DNA from 2 places in the Streptosporangium sp. NPDC023615 genome. Region 2 is predicted to be linked to the other one. Evidence: predicted binding sites of a transcription regulator. Region 2 holds the regulator's gene; the other holds the start of a gene.
The links. Region 2 encodes LexA, which represses DNA repair genes until DNA is damaged. Its sites were predicted from a motif close to TCGAACANNTGTTCGA; they were not measured.
Positions count from the first base shown of each region.

Region 1: recA (recombinase RecA) is a predicted target of LexA. The motif match lies at 5,418-5,433, and genes of this name have one in related genera.

Region 1 is NZ_JBFABE010000010.1:127,458-134,979, reverse strand. It holds gene AB0G16_RS11045 (DEAD/DEAH box helicase) at 1-3,344, opposite strand, end outside; gene AB0G16_RS11040 (VOC family protein) at 3,633-4,121, shown strand; gene AB0G16_RS11035 (DUF3046 domain-containing protein) at 4,247-4,441, shown strand; gene AB0G16_RS11030 (hypothetical protein) at 4,684-4,977, opposite strand; gene recA (recombinase RecA) at 5,541-6,680, shown strand; gene AB0G16_RS11020 (regulatory protein RecX) at 7,345-7,522, shown strand, end outside.
Region 2 is NZ_JBFABE010000054.1:25,203-32,724, forward strand. It holds gene nrdR (transcriptional regulator NrdR) at 1-370, opposite strand, end outside; gene AB0G16_RS28865 (hypothetical protein) at 800-964, opposite strand; gene lexA (transcriptional repressor LexA) at 1,902-2,612, shown strand; gene leuS (leucine--tRNA ligase) at 3,101-5,569, opposite strand; gene AB0G16_RS28880 (hypothetical protein) at 7,163-7,306, opposite strand.

The DNA.
Region 1 (7,522 bases), on a different contig from region 2:
GGGCGATCCAGCCGGGCCAGTTCCCGCTCGGTGTCGGCGATCACGTCGGGGTCGAGCAGCTCGCGCAGGTCCGCCTGGCCCAGCAGCTCGGCCAGCAGGCTCGTGTCGAGCGCGAGCGCCTGGGCGCGGCGCTCGGCCAGCGGGGCGTCCCCCTCGTACATGAACGCGCCGATGTAGTTGAACAGCAGCGACGCGGCGAACGGGGAGGCCTTGTCGGTCTCGACCTCCACCAGCCGGATCCGCCGCGCCTCGACGTCGCGCATCAGCCGGACCAGCCCGGGGACGTCGAAGACGTCCTGGAGGCACTCGCGCATCGTCTCCAGCACCACCGGGAACGACCCGTACCGGCCGGCCACGCCGAGCAGGTGCGAGGCGCGCTGCCGCTGCTGCCAGAGCGGCGACCGCCTGCCCGGCGTGCGGCGCGGCAGCAGCAGGGAACGCCCGGCGCACTCGCGGAACCGCGCCGCGAACAGCGCCGAGCCGCCCAGCTCCTCGGTGACGATCCGCTCGATCTCCTCCGCGTCGAAGATCGCGATGTCCGAGGGGGGATCGGAGAGCGTGTCGGGGATGCGCAGCACGATCCCGTCGTCGGAGTGCACCGCCTGCACGTCGACGCCGTAACGCTCGCGCAGCCTCCGCCCGATCGCCAGCGCCCACGGCGCGTGCACCCGCGCCCCGTACGGGGAGTGGACCACCACCCGCCAGTCGCCCAGCTCGTCGTGGAACCGCTCGACCACCAGCGTCCGGTCGTCCGGCACGTACCCGGTGGCCTGCCGCTGCTCGGCCAGGTAGGCGAGCAGGTTGGCCGCGGCGAACTCGTCCAGCCCCGCCGCCCTGATCCTCGCCAGCGCGCCGTCCCTGGTCAGGTCCCCGGCGGGATCGCTCCGCACCTCCGCGTTCCCGGAGCCCCCACCGCCGGTCACCGAGCCCTTCCCCCCGGCGCCCTTCCCCCCGTTTCCCCTGCCGGCGGCGCCCTTCCCGGCCGTGTCCTTCGCGCTCGTCTTCTTCGTGCCCGCGCCCGTTGCCACGTCCGTCGTCGTATCCGTGCCCGCGTCCTTGCCCACGTCCGTTCTCGCGCTCGTGCCCGTTCCCGCACGGGGGCTCGACGCCTCCAGGCTCCTCGTGCCCGTGCCGCCCGTCGCGGTGTCCGCGCCCGCCGCGGACATCTCGCGGAGGAACGCGCCGATGGCCCTTCCCAGCTCGGCCGGGCGGCCCGCGGTGTCACCGTGCCAGAACGGGAGCTTGCCGGGCTGCCCCGGGGCGGGCGTGACCAGCACCCGATCGGCGGTGATCTCCTCGATCCGCCAGGAGGTCGCGCCCAGAACGAACACGTCCCCCGCCCGCGACTCGTAGACCATCTCCTCGTCCAGCTCACCCACCCGGGAGGACTTCTCCCCGACCAGGAAGACGCCGAACAGGCCACGATCGGGAATCGTGCCACCGTTGGTGACCGCCAGCCGCTGTGCTCCCGGGCGGCCCCGGAGGGTGCCGGTCACCCGGTCCCAGACGATGCGCGGGCGCAGCTCGGCGAACTCCTCGCTCGGGTAGCGTCCGGCGAGCATGTCGAGCGTGGCCTCCAGAGCGCTCCTGGGCAGCGTTCGGTAGGGGGCGGCCCGGCGCACGACCTCCTCCAGCTCGTCGACCGTCCACTCGTCCAGCGCGGTCATCGCCACGATCTGCTGGGCGAGGACGTCGAGCGGGTTGCGCGGATAGCGCAGGTCCTCGATCTCCCCGGTCCGCATCCGCTCGGCCACCACGGCCGTCTGGACCAGGTCGCCCCGGTACTTGGGGAAGATCACTCCCCGGGAGACGGCTCCCACCTGGTGCCCGGCCCGGCCGATCCGCTGCAGGCCGCTCGCCACGCTCGGCGGCGCTCCGACGCAGGCCACCAGGTCCACCGCGCCCATGTCGATGCCGAGCTCCAGGCTGGAGGTCGCGACCACGGCGGGCAGCCGCCCGGACTTGAGCGCCTCCTCGATCTGTGAGCGCTCCTCCTTCGAGACCGACCCGTGGTGGGCGCGGACGATCTCCGGGACGACCCCCTTGGCCGCGCCGGCCTGCGCCATCATGGCCGCCGGTGTGGAGATGGAGGCGGGCGCGGGTCCTCCGGCCGGTCGCGCGCGGTCGGCCCTCCCGCCGGTCCGCTCGGGGCCGGTCCGCTCGGGGTCGGACTGCTCGGGGCCGGACTGCCTAGGACGGGCCTGCCCGGCATCCTCTGCCGTCCGCTCGGCGCCCTCGGTCTGCCGCTCCCACGCCAGCTCGTTCAGGCGGGTGCAGAGCCGCTCGGCCAGCCGCCGCGAGTTGGCGAACACGATCGTGGAGCGGTGACCTCCGATCAGGTCGAGGAGCCGCTCCTCCACGTGCGGCCAGATCGAACGCCTGGCCGGGGTCTCGGTCAGCCAGCGGTCGTCGTCCTGGGGCGGCGGGGCGGGGGCGGTGTCGAGCTCGGTCATGTCCTCGATCGGGACGACCACCTCCACCTCGATCCGCTTCTCGGAGGGTGGCTGGACAACGGTCGCCGGCCGTGACCCGCCCAGGAAGGCGGCGACCTCGCTCACCGGCCGCACGGTCGCCGACAGGCCGATGCGCTGCGCGGGCCGGTCGAGCAGGGCGTCGAGCCGCTCCAGGCTGAGGGCCAGGTGCGCTCCGCGCTTGGTCGCCGCCACCGCGTGCACCTCGTCGACGATGACCGTCTCCACCCCGCGCAACGCCTCGCGGGCCTGGCTGGTGAGCAGCAGGAACAGCGACTCGGGGGTGGTGATCAGGATGTCGGACGGTCTGGTCGCGAACCGGCGCCGCTCCTCGGCAGGAGTGTCACCGGAGCGGGTCGACACCGAGATGCGCGGCACCGGAAGACCGAGTCGCCGCGCGGTCTGCTCCAGCCCGGCCAGCGGCGCCCTGAGATTGCGCTCGACGTCGACCGCCAAGGCCTTGAGCGGGGACACGTACAGCACCCGGCACGACCTCGGCGGCTCGTCGTCCTCGCGAGCCCGCCGCCTGCCACCGGCCCGCCCGCCGCTCTTGCCCTCGGCCGCCCGGCCGCCGGCCGCCGGCCCGTTCCCCCGCCGGTCGCCCGTCTGCCGGTCACCTGCCTGCCCGTCACCTGCCCGTGCGGTGCCGGCGGCCGAGTGCTCGGCCGCCAGCCGGTCGAGCGACCAGAGAAAGGCGGCCAGGGTCTTGCCTGAGCCGGTGGGCGCGACCACCAGGGTGTTGTCGCCCCGGGCGATCGCCGCCCAGGCCCCCTCCTGAGCGGAGGTGGGCGCGGCGAACGCCCCGGTGAACCATTCCCTGGTCATCGGGGTGAAATGTCCGAGTGCCCCGTCCGTGCCCGTGGTCTCGCTCATTGACGGCCCCCTAGCCTTCGGCCCGGCCGACCTGCCGGTCCGTCACCCATACTGCCCGGCCCCACCGACAGAACCCGCCTCGCCGCCCTTGCCGGAAGGCGGTCCACGGACCCGTCCACGACCGCGGACTCCACGGGTCCCACGGGCCCCACGGGCCGGCCACCGCCCCTCGCGATCTCCGGCCCGTCGAGGCACCGCCACGGCGGCGTGACGTCCGAGGTAGGTTGGCCCCCTGTCGTCATGGACCTGGCCTGACGGACGTACAACGCAGTGAGTGGTGAGCTAACGGTGAGCATCGACCATCAGGCCATCGAGGCGGCGCGCGAGCGGATCAAGGCGGAGCACCTGAGGGCGCACCGGCCGCCGAGCAGCGCGAGGGGGCTGCACCACTTCGCCCTGGTCTCCTCCGACGTCGAGACGACCATCAGGTTCTACCAGGACCTTCTGGAGTTCCCGCTCACGGAGATCATCGAGAACCGCGACTACGCGGGCTCCAACCACTTCTTCTTCGACATCGGCAACGGCAACCTTCTCGCCTTCTTCGACTTCCCCGGCCTGGATCTCGGGCCCTACCGGGAGGTTCTCGGCGGTCTCCACCACATCGCCATATCGGTGGACCCCTCCACATGGGAGCGGCTGCGGGGCAAGCTGGAGGCCGCCGGTGTGCCGCACCAGGTCGAGAGCGGTGCCTCCGTCTACTTCACCGACCCCGACGGTGCGCGGTTGGAGCTGCTCGCCGACCCCCTCGGAGAGATGTACGGCTCCAGGGTGCTGTAAGCCCGGCCCCGCCCAGGGACCCGAAGCGCTCCGGACCGGCTCCGCCGCAGGTGGTGCGGGTTCCGCCCCTCGCCGGCGCGACCGTACGGGGCCCGGCATCCCCGGGCCGGACCCATACTTGGGACATGCGCCTGTCGGATTTCTGGAAGCGGATGAAGCAGCACTTCGGGGATCAGTACGCCGAGTCGTGGGCCCAGGACTACATCATCGCCGACCTCGGGGGCCGGACCGTGATCCAGGCGCTGGCCGAGGGGGTCGGGGCCAAGGAGGTCTGGCACGCCGTGTGCGGGGTGACCGACGTCTCTCCACGCCTGCGCTGAAGCGAGCCCGTCCAAGGCGGCCCCGTCCAAGGCGGCCCCGTCCGAGATGGCCCCGTCCGAGGTGGCTCCGCGCGGGGCGAGCCGGTTCACGCCGAGCCGGTCGGCGGCGAATCCGTTCGGGGCGGGCCCGTTCGAGGGCCCCGTCCGGGTTCCCCTCGCGAGTCGTCCCCTCGCGGTGGGTTCGCTCGCGGTGGGTTCGCTCGTGGTGGGCCCGTCCGGGAGCGCCGTCCGGGGTGTCCCGTTCACGGGGGTTCCGGTCGAGGCGGATCCATGGGTGAGCCGAGGAGTTTCCCCACGGCCTCGGCCGTGTGCGAGGGATCGTCGGCGCTCTCCTGGCCGTCGGGTGACCACAGGAACAACCAGCCGTCGCCGGTCGGAGTGGCGAAGACGATCGTCTGTCTGCCGTTGTCCGGATGCCACACCCACAGCACCGGGGCGGTACCCCCCAGGGTGCGGCTCGCGAGCCCCCGCCGCCTCAGCTCGGTGGCCAGGGAGTCGAGATGGACTAGGCGTTGCTGCGTGAACGCGTCGGGCACGTCGGGCACCTCGGATCGTTTCCCTTCAGCATCACCCCAGGTCAGCCCGGTGACAACAGAGCCACGGCAATTCCCGTAAATGTCTCCTCCAGGATGGGGTGGCGCCGGGTGATCGTGCGCCGGTCCGGGGTGCCACCGGGGGGTGCGGGGTGTCCCGAGGTCCTCCGGGCGGCTTCACGGGTCTTCCGAGGTGGCTCCCGGGATCTTCCAGGGCTGAGGGGCGACGTTTCGAGACCCCTGGCGGGGCGGGGCGGGCGCTCCGGGTCCGGCGGGACCGGGGGCGCGGAGGCCTCCCGGGGCTTGCGGAGACGGCGACGGCGACGGCGAGCGCGACGACGAGCGTGACCGCGACGGCGACCGCGAGGGTCTCCAGGCTTCCCGGGGAAGCGACCGCCGGGCGTCCTGTGACTTCCGCGGCGCGTGTTGCCGACGGGCAGCGATCGAACAGTCGTTCGGCTATATTGAACAAGCCGCGACTCTTGGCGTGCCCTCCCGAAATTGTCGGCGGCACCCCGTAGCTTGCTGGCAACCGATCCAACCCGCGACCCTCCAGGGGGGCTCCCATGGCAGCTAACGACCGCGAGAAGGCGCTCGAGACCGCGCTCGCTCAGATCGAGCGGCAGTTCGGCAAGGGCTCCATCATGCGTCTGGGCGACGAGACCCGGGCGCCCATCGAGGTGATCCCCACCGGCTCCATCGCGCTGGACGTGGCCCTCGGCATCGGCGGCTTCCCGCGCGGCCGCATCGTCGAGGTCTACGGCCCCGAGTCGTCGGGAAAGACCACCGTCGCCCTGCACGCGGTGGCCAACGCCCAGCGCGGCGGCGGCATCGCCGCGTTCATCGACGCCGAGCACGCGCTCGACCCGGAGTACGCCCAGAAGCTGGGCGTCGACACCGACGCGCTCCTCGTCTCCCAGCCCGACACCGGTGAGCAGGCGCTCGAGATCGCCGACATGCTGATCCGGTCCGGCGCCGTCGACCTGCTCGTCATCGACTCGGTCGCGGCCCTGGTGCCGAAGGCCGAGATCGAGGGCGAGATGGGTGACAGCCACGTCGGCCTCCAGGCCCGCCTGATGTCCCAGGCGCTGCGCAAGGTCGCCGGCGCGCTCAACAACACCGGCACCACCGCGATCTTCATCAACCAGCTCCGCGAGAAGATCGGCGTCATGTTCGGCTCGCCCGAGACCACGACCGGTGGAAAGGCGCTGAAGTTCTACGCCTCGGTCCGTCTCGACATCCGCCGCATCGAGACGCTCAAGGACGGCACCGAGGCGGTCGGCAACCGCACCCGGGTGAAGGTCGTCAAGAACAAGATGGCCCCGCCCTTCCGGGTGGCCGACTTCGACATCCTGTACGGCGTCGGCATCTCCCGCGAGGGTGGCCTGATCGACATGGGCGTCGAGCACGGCTTCGTCCGCAAGTCCGGCGCTTGGTACACCTACGAGGGTGACCAGCTCGGCCAGGGCAAGGAGAACGCGCGGAACTTCCTCAAGACCCACCCTGACATGTCCAACGAGATCGAGAAGAAGATCAAGGAGAAGCTCGGCGTCGGCCCGCGCGTCGACAGCCCGGCCACCCCGCCGCCCGCCGCCCCGGTCTCCGCTCCCGCCGGTCGGAGTTCCGCTCCGGCGACGGCCACGGCAGGTGCCGGCCGGGGGGCCAAGGCAGCGGCAGCCGCCGCCCCCAAGCCGGGTGACGCCTGATCCGGGCTGACCGATGACGACGGGACCTGACTCCGGTCCGGCCGACGCGGCCGGGCCGAGAGACTGGGGCGCCTGGCCCGATGTGCCCCGGGGCGCCGCGTCGCCCGCGGGTGGTCGCGGTCTGGACGGTGACCCACCCGCGTCCGGAAGCCTCTGGGACGGTGACCCGTCCGTCCCTCCGGGGCGCTCCGGACGACGCCGAGGTGGCGGCTCGTCCGCCTCCGGGCGTGGACGGCGGTCCGGTCCGTTCGTCCCGGGAAGCGATCCAGAAGATGGCTTCGACGCGTCTCCGAGTGGGGAGGCGGACCCGACGTCCTCTCAGGACGCGTTCGACGCGTTCGGTGACGGGGGTCCCGCCGACCCCGAAGCCGGGTCACCGGGCGGCAGACGTCGTGCTCCCCGCCGCGCCTCGCGACGCGGCGAGCGGGCCGGGGAACAGGCCGGTGAGGGAAGAGGCCGGCGGTCCGGGGGGGGATGGGGCGGACGAGGTTCCAGGGACCGCTCATCGAACCCGTTTCCGGGCGCATCGACCGGAGGGCCGGACACATCGGCCGGAGGAACGGGTGACGACGCGATCGGCGGGGCGCGCGGCGGGGCGGCGGGTCGCAGGGCCGACGCCGATCCGCAGGCGGTGGCCCGGGGAATCTGCCTACGGTTGCTGACCATGGCACCGCGCACCCGCGCACAGCTCGCGGAGGCGCTGCGCAAGCGTGAGGTGCCCCAGGAGGCGGCGGACGCCGTCCTGGACCGCTTCTCCGAGGTCGGGCTCATCGACGACGAGGCGTTCGCCGCCGCCTGGGTGAGCTCGCGCCACGCCGGGCGAGGCCTGGCCCGCAAGGCGC
Region 2 (7,522 bases):
ATCGCAGGTACGCCACCTCGTCCAGTTCGCGGAGCGGGCCCAGGATGGCCAGCCCGACCTCGTGGGCCGCGATCTCGGCGCACCCGGTGGCCCGGATGCTCTCCTCGACGCGCTGGCCCAGCTGCGCCAGGGCGTCCTCGCCGACGGACCGCCCCTGGCACGCCCGCCGGACCCCGGCGATCACCTTGTCCCTGAAGAACGGTTCGGTCACGCCGCTGCGCTTGCTCACCATGAGCAGTACGGTCTCCTGCGTGGTGAACCTGCGCCCGCACTCCGGGCAGGTGCGCCTGCGGCGGATCGCGCCGCCGTCCTCGGTGGAACGGCTGTCGATGACCCGGGTGTCAGGATGACGACAGAACGGACAGTGCACGTGTGCCGCCTTCCTGACCTGCCGAAGCGGCTCACTCACCTCACCCGCCCCATGACACGCGCGGGAATACGCTCGCGCACACCTCCCGATCAGTCGAGAGGCGGTAATGGAAACACAATCTATGGTGAAGTGTTGAGGTGCAGCCACTAGATGTTGTGGTTCCAACCGTAGAAGTGCGCGACCATGAACGCAAGTTGAAAGGACCTTGCGGCGCGAAGTCGCTGATCAGCCGTTATTCCCCGGCGTGTCGCCGGTCGGCCGGAAGCGCCCCCGCCTCGCGCGTCACTCGCCTCACCCGCGTCCCGGGCGCGCGGTGAGACCGCGCGCCCGGCGGCGCTCCCCCGCGGCAGCGGGCTCCGGAGAAGATCGAGCCCGGCGCCGGACCGGAAGCCGAGCCGAAGGGCCCGCCGGGGCCCGTCGGGGGCCCGTCTACCTGGGCGGCCGCACGGGCCGCCACGGCGTGTCACCGGCGTACGCCGTGATCCGGGAGTGAACCTGCCCTCCGGCGCGCTCGGCGGCCCGCTCGCCCGCCGAGGCCACGTCGATGCGACCGCCGATCCAGAGCATCCCCAGGGCGAACAACACCAGCGCCACCGCCGCCACGATCCTGCCCCGCCGGGTGAGCCGGAGCGGCCGCCGGACCGCCCCGGAGCGGGGGGCGCCCCGCCGGAGAGCGCCGCTTCCGGACGCGCCGGGGCGGGGCCCACCGGACCGAGATCCGCCGGACCGCGAAGAGGCGGGCCGGGAAGAGGCGGGCCGGGGCGGGACGGACGCCGGGGTGCCCGACCGGGACGGGACGGGCCGGGGCGCTCCGGACCGGACCGGGGCGGCCCCCCGAGCCGTCGCCCCGGGGACGCCCGACCGGGAGGCTCCCGGCCGCCGGGCACCCTGCCGGGGAGCGCCCTGCCGGGGAGCACCCTGCCGGGGAGCACCCTGCCGGGGAACGCCCGAACGGGAGACGTCCGAACGGGAGACGTCCGAACGGGAGGAACCGGGCCGGGGGGCCTCCGCCGACCGGGACCCGTCGGCCCGGCCGGCTTCCCGGCGAGCTCCGCCGCGGCCCGGCTCGCGCACCGGCCCCGCCTCCCGGCCGGGCCGCGCCCTTCGCGCCGGCCCGGCGTCCCGGCCCGGCCCGATCTTCGGGGCCGGGCCGATCCCCGGGACCGGCCCCGCCTCCCGGCCGGGATCCGGCTCCGGCCTCGGCGGCGGCACGAGCCGCAGGCGCGGGGCACCCGGGGCACCCGGGGCACCCGGGGACCGCCGAGCCGTCCGGGGTTGTGGCGCGGACGTGGATCGCGGTGTCGTCGTGGTCGGTTTCATGGTGACCCCCATCCCCTCGACCTGGCCGAACACGTGTCGAAGAAAGATCGGCGAATCGAACACGATGTCGATCGAACTCCCGTACGATGTTGTACACCACGGCGTGGCCGATATCGAGGACATTCGAACAATTGTTTGAGTATGATCTTGGGTCGAGATATGGTCGCTGTGAGCGACGTGTTCGACACAGATCGGGAGGCGAGGAGTTCGTATGAGCCAGCACGACGAGAACGGTTCGGCCGTCAGCGACCTGGCGGTGCGAAGGCGTGACTCCCTTGGCCTCACCCCCAGGCAGCGGAAGATCCTCGAGGTGATCCGTGACTCCGTGCAGCAGCGCGGCTACCCGCCGTCCATGCGGGAGATCGGTGAGGCCGTGCAGCTCACCAGCACCTCCAGCGTGTCGCACCAGTTGACGGCTTTGCAGCGCAAGGGCTATCTGCGTCGTGACCCGCACCGTCCCCGTGCCCTGGAGGTTCGCCTTCCCGGTGAGCCCGTGCTCTGGGTGGACCCCGACTCCGACCAGGACGAGACGCCGGTCAGCCGCCCGACCGCCGCGTACGTTCCGCTCGTCGGCCGCATCGCCGCCGGTGGCCCGATCCTCGCCGAGGAGAGCATCGAGGACGTCTTCGCCCTGCCCAAGCAGCTCGTCGGCGAGGGCACGCTCTTCCTGCTCCAGGTGACCGGTGACTCGATGATCGAGGCGGCCATCGCCAACGGCGACTGGGTGGTCGTGCGTCAGCAGCCCGTGGCCGACAACGGTGACGTGGTCGCGGCGATGATCGACGGAGAGGCCACCGTCAAGACCTTCAAGCGCAGGGACGGCCATGTCTGGCTGGTCCCGCACAACCCCAACTACGACCCGATCCCCGGTGACGAGGCCACCGTGCTGGGCAAGGTTGTGGCGGTTCTGCGCAAGCTCTGAACCACGCTCCTCCCGTGTCCAAGCTCCTCCCGTGTCCACGCGCGACACGCCGGGCGAGCGATCGTCCGGCGTCGGCACGAGCGCGTCCCCGGGCGTGAACATGGACGCAGGCATGGACGCAGGCATGGACGCGGACCCGAGCACGAACGCCGGCACGGACACGAGGGCGAACGCGGACGCGGACGCGCCGACGGAGTACGACACGCCGTGGAGAAGACCACGCGCCGATGGGCGGCATCCCCGGGGATGCCGCCCATCGGCGTTGTCCGGCCTCTCGGCCGGTCCCATCGGGTCCGGCGGCGCGCACCCCCCGGGACAGGGCGCCCCCCGGGGACGGAGACACGCGGCCCTGAGCCGGGACACGTGGCCCTGAGGCCGGGACACGTCGCGTCGAGGCCGAGACACGCCCCGCCGGGGGCGCGGTCTCGGCCGTGACCGGCGCGCACACCCGACGTGGGCGCGCCGTCCCGCTTCGGGGACGTCCCGCCTCAGGGGACGATGTTGACCAGCTTGGGCGCGCGGACGATGACCTTGCGCGGCGTGCCCGACAGGAACGCCCTGATCTTCTCCGAGTTCAGGGCCAGCTCCTCCAGGTCGGTCTCGGAGATCCCCGGGGAGACCTCCAGTCTGTCGCGCACCTTGCCCGCGACCTGGACGACACAGGTGACGGAGTCCTGGACCAGCAGCGCCGGGTCGGCCACCGGCCAGCCCGCCAGCGCGACCGAGCCGGTGTGCCCCAGCCGCTCCCAGCCCTCCTCGGCCGCGTACGGCGCGACCAGCGAGAGCATGACCGCCAGGGCCTCGGCCGCCTCCCTGACGGCCGGGTCGGCGGCGCCGGGCCCGGAGTCGATGGCCCTGCGGGCCGCGCTGGTCAGTTCCATCATGCGCGCCACCGCGACGTTGAAGCGGTGGGACTCGACCAGCCTGGTGACCTCGTCGACGGTGCGGTGGACCGTCCTGCGCAGGTTCACGTCCCCGGCCGTGACGTCGGTGCCGGGGGCGGACGCCGCACCCGCCTCGGCCATGACGCGGAACGCGCGGGCCAGGAACTTCTGCGACGCCGCCGCGGAGACGTCGGCCCAGTCGATGTCCTCCTCGGGCGGACCGGCGAACAGGACGGTCAGCCGGACCGCGTCGACACCATAGGCGTCGATCTGCCGGCCCAGGTCGACGCCGTTGCCCAGTGACTTGGACATCGCCTTGCCCTCGTTGATGACCTGCCCCTGGTTCAGCAGGCGGGTGAACGGCTCGACGAAGTCGACCATGCCCATGTCGTGCAGGACCTTGGTGAAGAACCTGGAGTACAGCAGGTGCAGCACGGCGTGCTCCACGCCGCCGACGTACTGGTCGACCGGGCCCCACCTGCGCACGCCCTCGACGTCGAACGGGCCGTCCTCGTAGGACGGGTTGACGTAGCGCAGGAAGTACCACGAGGAGTCGACGAAGGTGTCCATCGTGTCGGTGTCGCGCTTGGCCGCGCCCCCGCACTTGGGGCAGGAGACGTTGACCCAGTCCTCCGCCGAGGCCAGCGGGGAGACGCCCTTGGGCGCCAGGGCCTCGCCGCGCAGGTCGGGCAGGGTGACCGGCAGCTGGTCGTCGGGGACGGGGACCTCACCGCAGTCACCGCAGTGGATGATCGGGATCGGACAGCCCCAGAAGCGCTGACGGGACAGCAGCCAGTCACGCAGCCGGAAGTTGACCGTCGACCGGCCGGTGCCGCGCTCGCCCAGCACCTCGATGATCTTCCGGATCGCGTCGGCCTTGGCCAGGCCGTCCAGCGGGCCGGAGTTGACCATGGCGCCGTCACCGGCGGTGGCCAGGCCGGTCTCGCCCGGGTCGGCCAGGCCGGTGTGCACGACCACCCGTACCGGCAGGTCGAAGGCGCGGGCGAAGTCCAGGTCACGCTGGTCGTGCGCGGGCACGGCCATGATGGCGCCGTGGCCGTAGTCGGACAGCACGTAGTCGGCCGCCCAGACCGGCATGCGCTCGCCGCTGACCGGGTTGATCGCGTACCGGCCCAGGAAGACGCCGGTCTTCTCCTTGTCGGTGGACAGCCGGTCGATGTCCGACAGCTTCGACACGGCGGCCCGGTACGCCTCGAAGGCCTCGCGCCGCTCGTCGGTGACGATCTCCTCGGCCAGCGCCGCGTCCGGGGCGACCACGAAGAAGGTCGCCCCGTACAGGGTGTCGGGGCGGGTCGTGTAGACGGTGACCGGCTCGTCCCGGCCCTCGATCACGAAGTCGACGTCGGCGCCCTCGGAGCGGCCGATCCAGTTGCGCTGCATGGCCAGCACGCGCTCGGGCCAGTTGCCCTCCAGCTGGGCCATGTCGTCCAGCAGCCGGTCGGCGTAGTCAGTGATCTTGAAGTACCACTGGGTCAGCTCGCGGCGGACGACCTCGGCCCCGCAACGCTCGCACCTGCCGTCCTTGACCTGCTCGTTGGCCAGCACGGTCTGGTCCTTGGGACACCAGTTGACCAGGCCGCCCTTGCGGTAGGCCAGGCCGCGCTCGAAGAAGCGGATGAACAGCCACTGCGTCCACCTGTAGTACGTCTCGTCGCTGGTGTGCAGGCGGCTCGACCAGTCGAAGGAGATCGCGTAGCGCCGGTAGGAGCCGGCCTGCGTCTCGATGTTGGCGTAGGTCCACTCCGTCGGGTGCGCGTTGTTCTTGATCGCGGCGTTCTCGGCGGGCAGGCCGAAGGAGTCCCAGCCGACGGGATGCAGCACGTTGTAACCACGCTGGACCCAGTAGCGGGAGACGACGTCGCCGATGGCGAACGCCTCGGCGTGTCCCATGTGCAGGTCGCCGGAGGGGTAGGAGAACATGTCGAGCATGTAGCGCCGTTCACGCGGGTCGGCGGGGTCGTCGGAGGACCGGAAGGGGTCCAGCTCCTCCCACCGTCGCTGCCACTTGACCTGCAGGGCCTGCGGGTCGTAGTGCTGATCGTCGCTGTGCATGTCGGCTCGTTCGTTCACGTCAATCTTCCCTTGGGGTGTGTCCGCGTGGATGGCCCGACCCGTCCGGCCCAATACAAAAACCCTCCGCTCACGCGGAGGGCAGCCGCATCGGCAGGGCGCTCAGGGACGGGAAAGCCGATGCGGCCCGATAAGCAGGGTCGCGGCACGCATAGACCAAGACTATCGCAGCCCGCAAGGCATATTCGTGGCCCGATGAAAACCGGTCCGATGGCGTCGGGGAGCGGGCGGCGGTCCGTGCCGACCGGCGGGACAGGGGTTTCCGCCCTGTCGCGGGCCGGACGGGACCTGATGGCCGTGCGCCTGTTGTGACCTCCTATGTCTCCCCCGTTTACTCTTTCAACCGTGGCATATTCAGTAGAGCCGGGGGGCCCGGACCCGTTGGAGGTCGGCCTGCCCATGCAGGATCCTCCGACCGATCCCACCGGGCTCCAGTTCAGGGGGGCGTTCTCCGGTTTCCCTGCGAGCCCCCCCGTCTCACGTGAGACCATGCCCAATACGCCTAATTCGGGCACCCGCGCGGGAGGTAAGGAAAGCATGGCCTCGGAGCAGTCCAGCCAGTCCCACCTGCCTCCGGCATGGCCGGAGACAGCCGAGCCGGCGCCCCCGTGGGCGCAGGAGTCCCTCGGCACCGGGCCTCGGCTGCCTCGCCCGCAGGACGACCCGCGAGATGGTGACGGCTCCTGGCAGACCTCCCCCGGCGACGCGCCGGGCGGAGACGGCGGACGCCCCCCGGCCCCGCAGGGCGCCGGTCAGGCGCACGGCCCGAGGTACGACGGATGGGAGCAGGCCCGGCAGGACGGCGGTCCGGCACGGCCCGCCGCGCAGGACGCCGCACGGCAGGCCCCCGGCTCGCCGGGCGAGAGCTGGGCGGACGCCTTCAGCCCGCAGAGCGACCGCCTGCCGCAGGCGGCGGACTCCTCGGGGGGCTGGGGACAGACCTCCGGTCCTTCCGGCGGCCGGCCAGGGGATGCGGCGGCCCCGTGGGACGGCCGGGGGCACGCCGCCGGCCCGCAGGGCGGCGTGTCGTATCCGGCCTCCTCCGGAGGCGGTGACGCGTACCCGGCCTCTTCCGGCAGCGGCGAGTTCTACCCGACCTCTCCCGGCACCTCACCCGGCGACGGCCGGCCGCACCCCACCCCCCGCGAGGACGGCCCGTCGCAGGGGCCGGGCTCCTGGCCGTCGGACCCGCTCGGATCGGACCCGCTCGGATCAGGCCCGCTCGGAACCCCCCCGGCGTCGGATCCGCGGCCGTCGCCCCCTCACGGACCGCCCCCTCACGGGTCGACCCCCCGGGCATCGGACCCGTTCGGGCCGGGCGGCCCGGGACAGGGACCGCGACCCGACGGCGAGGACCGTCACCTCTCCTCGCCGAACAACGCCTGGCCGCCCGCCGTCTCCACGCAGGGCGGCTCCCCCGCCTACGCTCCCGCCCCGACCGACCCGCGGGGCCAGAACCTCCCCGGTTCCACCCCCGCGGGCCACGCCCTCCCGGGTGACAACGCGTGGGCACAGGCCACCGCACCCGACGGTCCGGGCTGGGCGCACGCCTCCGGCCCGCGGTACGACGACCCGTCACGCGATCCCGGCTCCCGGCACGGCGCCCCGCAGCACGGCGCTCCCCAGCACGGCGGTCCCCAGCACGGCGGTCCCCGATCGAGTGGCCCGCAGCACGACGCCTCGCAGCACGGTGGTCCCCACTCCGGTGGTCCGCAGCACGGCGGCTGGACGCAGACGCCGGACACCGGCAGGGCGCAGGCGCCGGACGCCGGCTGGACGCAGACGCCGGACACCGGCGGGGCTCCGGGGCGACAGGCGCCCGGTGGCGCGGGTGAGACCTGGCAGGCCGCCGCGGCCCCGCGTGACGCCTCCGGCGGGGCCGGATCGCGGCCGGCGGAGAACAGCGGATGGCCGCCCCCCGTCGAAGGCGCCTCC